Regions from separate parts of the Lysinibacillus sp. COL-1 genome, predicted to be linked through region 4. Evidence: riboswitches for the same ligand, from Rfam matches in the RefSeq annotation. Region 4 holds a riboswitch; each other region holds the start of a gene.
What was found. Region 4 has a riboswitch for S-adenosylmethionine ahead of AC6BKE_RS06270 (bifunctional homocysteine S-methyltransferase/methylenetetrahydrofolate reductase). Riboswitches for the same ligand answer to the same signal wherever they lie in the genome.

Region 1 (2,204 bases), 280 kb from region 4:
GAAAGCCTTGAACACATTCCCGCTTTAGTAAGTGCAATGATTGGTGCAGTTGGCGGTATTACCTTAAGCTACTATATCGGCTATCGTTTTGGCTTACCATTATTGCAGAAATATGGACCCAAAATTCATATTACGGAGCAAAAAATTGATTTTACAAAACAACTGTTTACTAAAATTGGGCCAACTTTATTATTAATAGGCTATTTTATACCTGGTGTACGGCATCTGACAGCCTATATTGCGGCAATTAATAATTATCCATATAGAAAGTTTGCTTTTTTTGCCTATACAGGGGCATTTATCTGGACTTTCACATTTATAACGTTAGGGAGGATGCTTGGGGAGAAGTGGCGGTTTGTTGGTTATTATTTATCCCATTATAGTATTTATCTTATCCTATTGTTTGGCCTCGTAATGCTCATCGTTTACTATCTATTCAAAAAAAGAAATATACGAAAATAAAGGTCTGTATGATTCAACATATGAATCGTACAGACCTTTGTGTTATGGCAAAATAGCAAATGAGCGTACAGGGAATCCAGATGCCTTTTCAGGCTTAGGGACGATATTGAAGATAATTGCCCCCTTCGCAGGTAGCTTGTCCAAGTTAGTCATCAACTCAATTTGATAGATGTTTTGTTCAAGCACGAAGTATTCGCCATCTAGCTTACCATTTTTGTGAAAATCAGCGGCTGAATCAGTATCAAATGTTTCATGGCCAAGTGCACTTATTTGACGTTCCTTCAATAAAAATTGTAATGCCTCTAAGCCCCAGCCTGGTATATGGTTATGTCCATCCATATCTTGGTTACTAAATGCCTCTTTATCTGGCCAGCGCTTACTCCAATCTGTACGTAGCGCTACAAAGGTACCTGCTTCAATTACTCCATGTTGTGCTTCAAAATCAAAAATATCTTGCACACTTAGCGAGAAGTCATGATTGTTAGCAGCTTCTCGTGATTTATCAATGACGACAAGAGGAAGAACTAGTTCTTTTAGTTCTAATTCTTCTAGATAGCGGGAGTCTCGCACAAAATGAATGGGTGGGTCGATATGTGTGCCATATTGTCCTGGGAACGTGAATTGTTGTGCGAAGAACCCGTCATCATGAGAGAATAATGTTTCAAATTTAGCATCTTCAAACATAAAAAAATGTGGGGAATTAGGGCCGAATGTATGTGTTAAATCAACCCATTGTTTTGATTTTAATAATTGTAATGCTTGTAAAAGTTGGTTTGACATTGATTTCACTGCTTTCTGTTAAAATTAGTAGAACATAAAAAAGAGTCCCCTTAGAAGAGGACTCCAGAATAAGCAACGGTAGTTCTTCTTCTCATCTTTCAGGCTTAAAATTTTGCCAATTGGAATTAGCACCATACTGTTGAGCTGGTTGCTGAGACTTCATCGGGCCAATCCCTCCGTCTCTCTTGATAAGAAAAGTGATATAAGAATTTTCAGAAATAATAATAAAAACACTTTAGCATAGAATTTTATAGTTTACAAGTTCGATAGAGATATAAGGGTAAATTTTTTTACCAACTTAAATTTATGGTTATGCCACAACAACCATTATCCATAAGACGTATTCTGAAATTGTCTGGTGTATAATTTGCATCAAATTTCATCGTAATGCCTGTTGATGTGATTAATTTATCAACCTCTGTTTTATTTGAAAGCTGTGCAGCATTCATTAGATCATGTGCAAATTGTTGAGAGCTATCAATTTTATCCGTAAGCAATTGAGCCTGTTGCATGATCGCCTTTATCCGTGTAGCTGACATTTTTAATTTATGTGTGTCGACAGGTGGAAAGGGGGTAGTGTTCGGCATTGCTAAATGTTGAGGAATAGGTCTAACGGCAAGCTGCTGGGCAAGTGGCGACGTTGGGTAATGATAAGGATGAACAAAGTACGGATAAGGATTGTAATACAATGTAATTCCTCCTATCCTATAGCTGATATCTTATCTTATGTAGCTAAACGTCTTTAGGTGTTATTTTGCAGTGCAATGTCTGTCCTAATCATTTAAAAAGGAAGCCAAAGTGAGCTTCCTCTTTTAGCCGAGAACATGTAAGACATCATCAATTTTTTTACTATGAGACAGAATACCGTAATTCATCCATGTTAAAAAATCCACTTCATATACACAGTTGGTTTTAACTGCAGCTAGATTTTTCCACATAGAAGTTTTTAAAATCGTACGCTC
Region 2 (2,204 bases), on a different contig from region 4:
TTCAGAAGAAATCGGTTGGTTGACTTTACCCCAGTCAATTTGATCTTTTGTGCTTTCTTCTTCTACCGTATATTTATCTTTAGGTGAACGACCAGTGTATTTGCCAGTTTCTGCACGAACTGCGCCATCTACTGTTAACATTGCTTCACCACGAGATGTAGCTTTTTCTGCTAATTGTGGTACTGAAAGTTGAACATTAATGTTACCGCCGTTTAATAATTCCTTCAGTTCGTTTGCAATTTCTACTGAATTCATCGATTAAATACCATCCTTTTTTATAGTATTCCCTTGATTTAGAGGGATTTTTTCTTAATTTCAAAAATAGTATAACACAATTGCTTAAATAATCTATACTAATTAAGAAATTATTTTAGAGTTTTTATCACTTTTCAATAAACTGACAAAAAATAATGTTTTTCGAGTAGAATCCGATCAATCCTACTGTAATTAGGCGCAAAAATTGAGCCACACATATGTTACCACAAGTAGCTAGGTATGTTGTAGGGATTAATTTGCTTCTATTTACATCATCATCCAAGTATGAAAAGTTTTTGTGTAATCAGTTCCTTCCTTTCTATACAGTAATACATAAGAAAATATTTGACAACGTTCAACCTTTTCAGTAACATGAAAATGAACGGATACTCTTATCCCGAGCTGGTGGAGGGTCAGGCCCTGTGAAACCCGGCAACCTGCATGTTTTATTTCACAGCATGCGTTGGTGCCAACCTGATGCAAGGGAACATCCCTTGAACGATAAGAGTGAAAGGTTACGAAGTCATTATTCCTTTCCTCATGTGCAGTAACGTGAGTAAAGGATTTTTTTATTGCTAAAAAAGAATGTAAAGGTAAGTATATGTAGTTCTTTCCTTATTATAATGACAGATCTTTCGAAATCCTCGTGTTAAAAGCAGCAGTAACGGCTTGAGAGTTCAATCCTTAGGAGCGGACTTGACATGGGTAATGAGTACCGTATTCATACACAACTACTTTTTGTAAGAGTAATAGGAGGAAAACCAAATGACAAACCGTCGACTGTTTACATCAGAGAGTGTAACAGAAGGACATCCAGATAAGATTTGTGACCAAATCTCGGATGCCATTTTAGATGCTATTTTAGCAGAAGATCCAAATGCACGTGTAGCGTGTGAAACAACTGTCACAACAGGATTAGTATTAGTAGCAGGAGAAATAACTACTTCTACTTACGTTGATATTAAAGGTATCGTTCGTGATACTGTAGCAGAAATTGGCTATACACGTGGTAAATATGGCTTTGATGCTGAAAATCTAGCGGTGCTTGTAGCTATTGGCGAACAATCGCCTGATATTGCACAAGGTGTTGACCAAGCTTTAGAGGCTCGTGAAGGCTCTATGACAGATGCTGATATTGAAGCAATTGGTGCTGGTGACCAAGGTCTAATGTTTGGTTATGCATGTAATGAAACACCTGAACTAATGCCATTGCCAATCAGCTTAGCACATAAATTAGCACGCCGATTAACAGAAGTTCGTAAATCAGGTGAATTAGCGTATTTACGTCCTGATGGAAAAACACAAGTAACGATTGAATATGATGACAATAATGTACCTGTGCGAGTGGATACAATTGTTATTTCAACACAACATGATGAAGAAGCAACACTTGAACAAATTCAAGCTGATCTGAAAGAATTTGTTATTGCACCCGTTGTGCCAAGTGAATTATTAGATGCAAACACGAAATACTTTATTAACCCGACTGGCCGTTTTGTTATCGGTGGACCTAAAGGGGACGCTGGTTTAACAGGACGTAAAATCATTGTTGATACATACGGTGGTTATGCACGTCACGGTGGTGGCGCATTCTCTGGTAAGGATGCAACAAAGGTAGACCGTTCAGCGGCTTATGCGGCACGTTATGTAGCAAAAAACATTGTAGCAGCTGGCTTGGCAGAACGCGCTGAGGTACAACTTGCCTATGCGATTGGTGTGGCTCAACCAGTTTCCATTGCGGTTGACACATTTGGTACAGGTAAAGTGAAAGAAAGCGCAATCGTAGAGTGGGTACGTGAGCTATTTGATTTACGTCCAGCAGGTATTATTAAAATGCTAGATTTACGTCGTCCGATTTATAAACAAACGGCAGCTTATGGTCATTTTGGTCGTACAGATTTAAATGTACCATGGGAACAAATCGATAAAGCAGATGCTCTACGAGAAAA
Region 3 (2,204 bases), on a different contig from region 4:
TGTATCAATTCCGTAACGTAATCCATGGTAAGAAGCATCTGGTTCCGTAAATCCAGGGAATCGTCCACTAGTCCAATCAAACTTACCAGCGTCTACAACAACCCCACCTAAAGTTGTACCATGACCACCTATCCATTTAGTCGCGGAGTGAACAACAATATCTGCACCGTATTCAATTGGTGTGGAACCATAAGGAGAAGCAAATGTACTATCGATAATTAATGGTAAACTGTTAGCATGTGCAATCTTAGCTACTGCTTCAATATCTAAAACTTTTAAACTTGGATTACCATAAATTTCAGCGAAGACAGCTTTCGTTTTATCGGTAATCGCAGCCTTAAAATTCTCTGGGTTTGTTTCATCTACAAAAATTGTTTTAATGCCATACTTCGGTAATGTGTTAGCCAATAAATTATACGTACCACCATATAAAGAACTACCTGCTACTATTTCATCGCCTGCTCCAGCTAGATTTAAAATGGAAAATGCGATAGCTGCTGCACCAGATGAAAGTGCTACTGCTGCTGTCCCACCTTCCAATAAGGCCACACGCTTTTCAAAAACATCCACTGTCGGATTTGTAATCCGTGTGTAAATGTTCCCCGCTTCCTCTAAGGCAAAAAGACGTTGCGCATGAGCAGTGTCCTTAAATACGAAAGCAGTTGAGCGATAGACAGGAACTGTTCTAGAGCCCGTCACTGGGTCTGGCTCTTGACCACCATGTAACAGCAATGTTTCTGGTTTAAAATTTGTCATTGTGTACCTCCAATTATTTTTTTACGATGGTACCGGAGATGAGGAGGATTTATGTGTAGAAAACAAAACCCTCTCCTGTTAAGAAGAGGGTTGCGGTTGCAAGTTTTCCTCCCCTTATCTGCCAGATCCAAGTAAGAATCTGTAGGAATTAGCACCTTAGTAAGTTCATCACTTACTGGTTGCTGGGCATCATAGGGCCTATCCCTCCGCCGCTCTTGATAAGAGTATGAGATTCAATTTCCATCGTTGTAACACAGTATAAACATAGAGTTTTTTTCTGTCAATATGTAAATTTTATTTTTTCCGAAACTTCTGTCAGCTCTTATACGTAATATGAACGCATACACTAATTTAGAAAAAAATTTGAAAGGAGTATTTTTATGGTAAAAGCCGTGATCATTTTTCTCTTAGTTGGATATTTAATTGGCTGTATTCACGGCTCTAAAGTGGCACAATTTTTATCGGGGGTTGATTTAAAAAAAGCTGGCCATGGCAATGCAGGTGCCTCTAATGCTACACTTTCCCTCGGCTGGAAATATGGCGTTTTAGTAGCCCTAATCGATATTGGCAAAGGCGTTGTAGCTATTATCGGTGCACACTTTTATTTAGCAGATGCTCCGCATTTAACCGAAGGAGAAATATGGCTCCTGACCTACATTATTGCTGCAGGGGTTATTTTGGGTCATAATTTCCCATTTTATATGGGCTTCAATGGTGGGAAAGGAACTGCCTCTATTATTGGAATTCTACTTGCTGTAGATTGGAAGATTGGTTTATTTGCACTTATTTTATTTGTCATTTTATCCTTTGCAACTAACTATTTAATTGTCGGTGTTCTAGAGTTTTATCTCGTTTTTTGTACGGCAACATATTTATGGATTCCTGGAATTGGCCCAACTATAATTGCTGTCCTTCTTTTTGGCATAGCTATTATCCTGCACATCGAAAATATCCAACGATTAGTGAAGGGTACAGAGCCTAAAGTAACGTCTGCATTTAAGAAAAAGAAATAATATTACAATGGATATTTTTGTATTTTTTATGACCGTATATTTTCTCTTTATCTACTTATATCGCTGTAAAAAGCAGCTATTCTGCATACTTATTTTTTTACAATAAAATAGACAAGTTCTTATCTTAATAAAACATTTTACTAACCGATGTTATGGATAATAATCGTCATATTTATCGTAGAAAGGATGAGAAAATATGTCTTCACCCAATCAAACAGCTACGAAACGGAATTTAAAGCCACTATGGATTGGCTTGGCCTTTGCTTTACTAATCATCATTACTTTTTTACCTAATAACGGTGACTTACCGATTGCTGGACAACGAGCTTTAGCCATCTTAGCATTCGCAGTCATCCTATGGGTAACAGAGGCCGTGTCCTATCCCGTTAGCTCAGCCATGATCATTGCACTTGTAACTGTTCTACTAGGGCTCGC
Region 4 (2,204 bases):
AAAAACCATCAATTTCTAGATGTCTAGGTGTATCTAGCTCTACAATGACAGAGCGTTCGCGCTTTACTTTTTCATGAAGAGGTTCATACTTCGTTGGCTCTGCTTCACGAACAATTTGAATCTTCTCCGGTTTGGCATACTTTTCATGAACTGGTGATAACTCTTCTAAATACTTCTTCGCTGCTGCTATATGCTTCGGTGTCGTACCACAACAGCCTCCAATTAAGCGTACCCCTTGATCACGTAATTCCACAGCCGCTCGACCAAAATATTCAGCTTCTGACTCATAAACGACACGACCATCTTCTAAGTCAAGGAGTGAAGCATTCGGATAAGCCGACATAAATGCCTTATCAGGAAGTTCTACACCTTCAAACGCCTGAATGGTATGGTGTGGACCTAAACGACAATTGACACCCACAATATCCGCACCAAGTTTTTCTAGCTCATGCAGGGCGTTATTTAAAGACATACCGTTTTGTAAAACACCAGGTTCGTGCATGGAAACTTGCGCAATAATCGGTAATTTTGTCTTTGTCCGTAGCATCTTTAAGGTAGCTGTTAATTCTTCAAAATCATAATAGGTTTCGAGTAAAAGGCCGTCTGGATTCCCAGCAAGTAAAACACTCGCTTGCTCCTCAATAGTTGCTAAGATTTCATCTAACGTTGCATCACTTTTACGAATACCACGAATACCACCAATTGTCCCTAAGACAAACTGACCTCCATCTGCCGCAGCTCGCTTTGCGATTGTAATCGCTGCTTCATTAAATTGTTGGACACGCGATTCTAATCCATAGCGAGCTAATTTAATGGCATTTGCACCATACGTATTCGTTTGGATGATATCAGCACCAGCTGCAATATATTCTCTATGAATCTTTTCAATTAACTCAGGTTTCTGTACATTCATTTCCTCATGACAATACTCCAAACCATAGCCATAAAGTACTGTGCCTATTGCGCCATCTGCCGTCAATACATGCGTTTTTAACCTTTCAAGCAATCTCATTAAACTAGCCTCTCTTCCTATATCTCTGTATAATAAAAAGCCTTCTTTTATAAAAAAAAGAAGGCTTTAATGACTCATCATTGTTTTTTCCTTCTCATCTTCGACTCAATGGTCTTCTGGATTTAGCACCTGACAAAAAAGTTGGTTGCTGAAGCTTCAATGGGCCAGTCCCTCTGCTTCTCTTGATAAGAATGTAGTATGAATTTTTTAAATAATTAAAAGAATCATATCGTTTACTGACGAATGAGTCAAGACTATTTCACATAACAAAGATATTTTTCACTTAAAAGCTTAGAAATTGGCTAGTTCCTTTGCAAGCTCCTCACCGATTTTCTTCCCATTTTGAATACAAGCACCAATCCCTACCCCAAAGTATGAACAACCTGCGATGGATAGATTAGGATAGTTTTCTTGTAATTCTTGAACTAAACCTTGTAATGCTTCACGGTGAGCTAGATCATATTTTGGCATTTGATCAATCCATTTTGTGACATTAATAACTGTTGGCTGTTCCTCTATTCCTAGGCTCTTGCGCACATCCTCTAAAGCAACCGCTGCTAATTCTTCGTCAGACATGGCACGGAGTTGCTCATATGCTGGATTGATGCTTTTATAAAAGAGTCGCACAAGTAATTTATGATCTCTTGATGTATGCCTCCATTTACGACTTGTCCAAGTTGCAGCATTACATGTAACGTCAGAATTATGTGAGACAATATAGCCCGTTCCATCTGCTGGCAATCTAGAGTCTGGTACATCAAAACCTAAATAGATCGTAATTGCTGAAGCTGTCGTAAATTGGTCAAAATAACGGTTTAATGATTCATCCTGTAGTAGGCCTTGAACAGCCTCATTCGGCAGTGCTAAAACGACATAATCTGTCTCGATGCTTTCACCATTAGCTAAGGCAATTGAATAGTGGTTTTCTTGCTTTTGAACATTGACAGTTGCAACACCCTTGATGATCTCTACATCAGTTAATGTTTGTTCGAGACGATCAATTAGAGAAGATAAACCGTTTTTGAACGATATAAACTTTTTATTGGCTGCTTTAGCAAATTGCTCACGATTCGCATCAAAGCCTTTTATGATACTTCCATACTCGTTCTTATAGTCAATCAAGTACGGTAAAGTAGAGGCAATCGAAAGCTGGTGTAAATCCCCTGAATAAACACCTGCAAGAACGGGTGCA

Region 1: it holds a riboswitch for S-adenosylmethionine, as region 4 does, so the genes downstream of both, AC6BKE_RS04895 (cyclase family protein) here and AC6BKE_RS06270 (bifunctional homocysteine S-methyltransferase/methylenetetrahydrofolate reductase) in region 4, are expected to answer to the same signal.
Region 2: it holds a riboswitch for S-adenosylmethionine, as region 4 does, so the genes downstream of both, metK (methionine adenosyltransferase) here and AC6BKE_RS06270 (bifunctional homocysteine S-methyltransferase/methylenetetrahydrofolate reductase) in region 4, are expected to answer to the same signal.
Region 3: it holds a riboswitch for S-adenosylmethionine, as region 4 does, so the genes downstream of both, AC6BKE_RS09075 (O-acetylhomoserine aminocarboxypropyltransferase/cysteine synthase family protein) here and AC6BKE_RS06270 (bifunctional homocysteine S-methyltransferase/methylenetetrahydrofolate reductase) in region 4, are expected to answer to the same signal.

The regions. Positions count from the first base shown of each region.
Region 1 covers NZ_JCAWSJ010000003.1:107,670-109,873, forward strand. The annotation lists gene AC6BKE_RS04890 (DedA family protein) at 1-462, shown strand, start outside; gene AC6BKE_RS04895 (cyclase family protein) at 505-1,242, opposite strand; SAM riboswitch class I at 1,331-1,437, opposite strand; gene AC6BKE_RS04900 (YuzC family spore coat inner layer protein) at 1,533-1,931, opposite strand; gene AC6BKE_RS04905 (helix-turn-helix domain-containing protein) at 2,055-2,204, opposite strand, start outside.
Region 2 covers NZ_JCAWSJ010000004.1:3,398,382-3,400,585, reverse strand. The annotation lists gene pckA (phosphoenolpyruvate carboxykinase (ATP)) at 1-255, opposite strand, end outside; SAM riboswitch class I at 645-763, shown strand; gene metK (methionine adenosyltransferase) at 1,021-2,204, shown strand, end outside.
Region 3 covers NZ_JCAWSJ010000004.1:129,883-132,086, reverse strand. The annotation lists gene AC6BKE_RS09075 (O-acetylhomoserine aminocarboxypropyltransferase/cysteine synthase family protein) at 1-756, opposite strand, end outside; SAM riboswitch class I at 868-981, opposite strand; gene AC6BKE_RS09070 (glycerol-3-phosphate acyltransferase) at 1,137-1,769, shown strand; gene AC6BKE_RS09065 (DASS family sodium-coupled anion symporter) at 1,966-2,204, shown strand, end outside.
Region 4 covers NZ_JCAWSJ010000003.1:387,340-389,543, reverse strand. The annotation lists gene AC6BKE_RS06270 (bifunctional homocysteine S-methyltransferase/methylenetetrahydrofolate reductase) at 1-1,012, opposite strand, end outside; SAM riboswitch class I at 1,104-1,204, opposite strand; gene AC6BKE_RS06265 (protoporphyrinogen oxidase) at 1,304-2,204, opposite strand, start outside.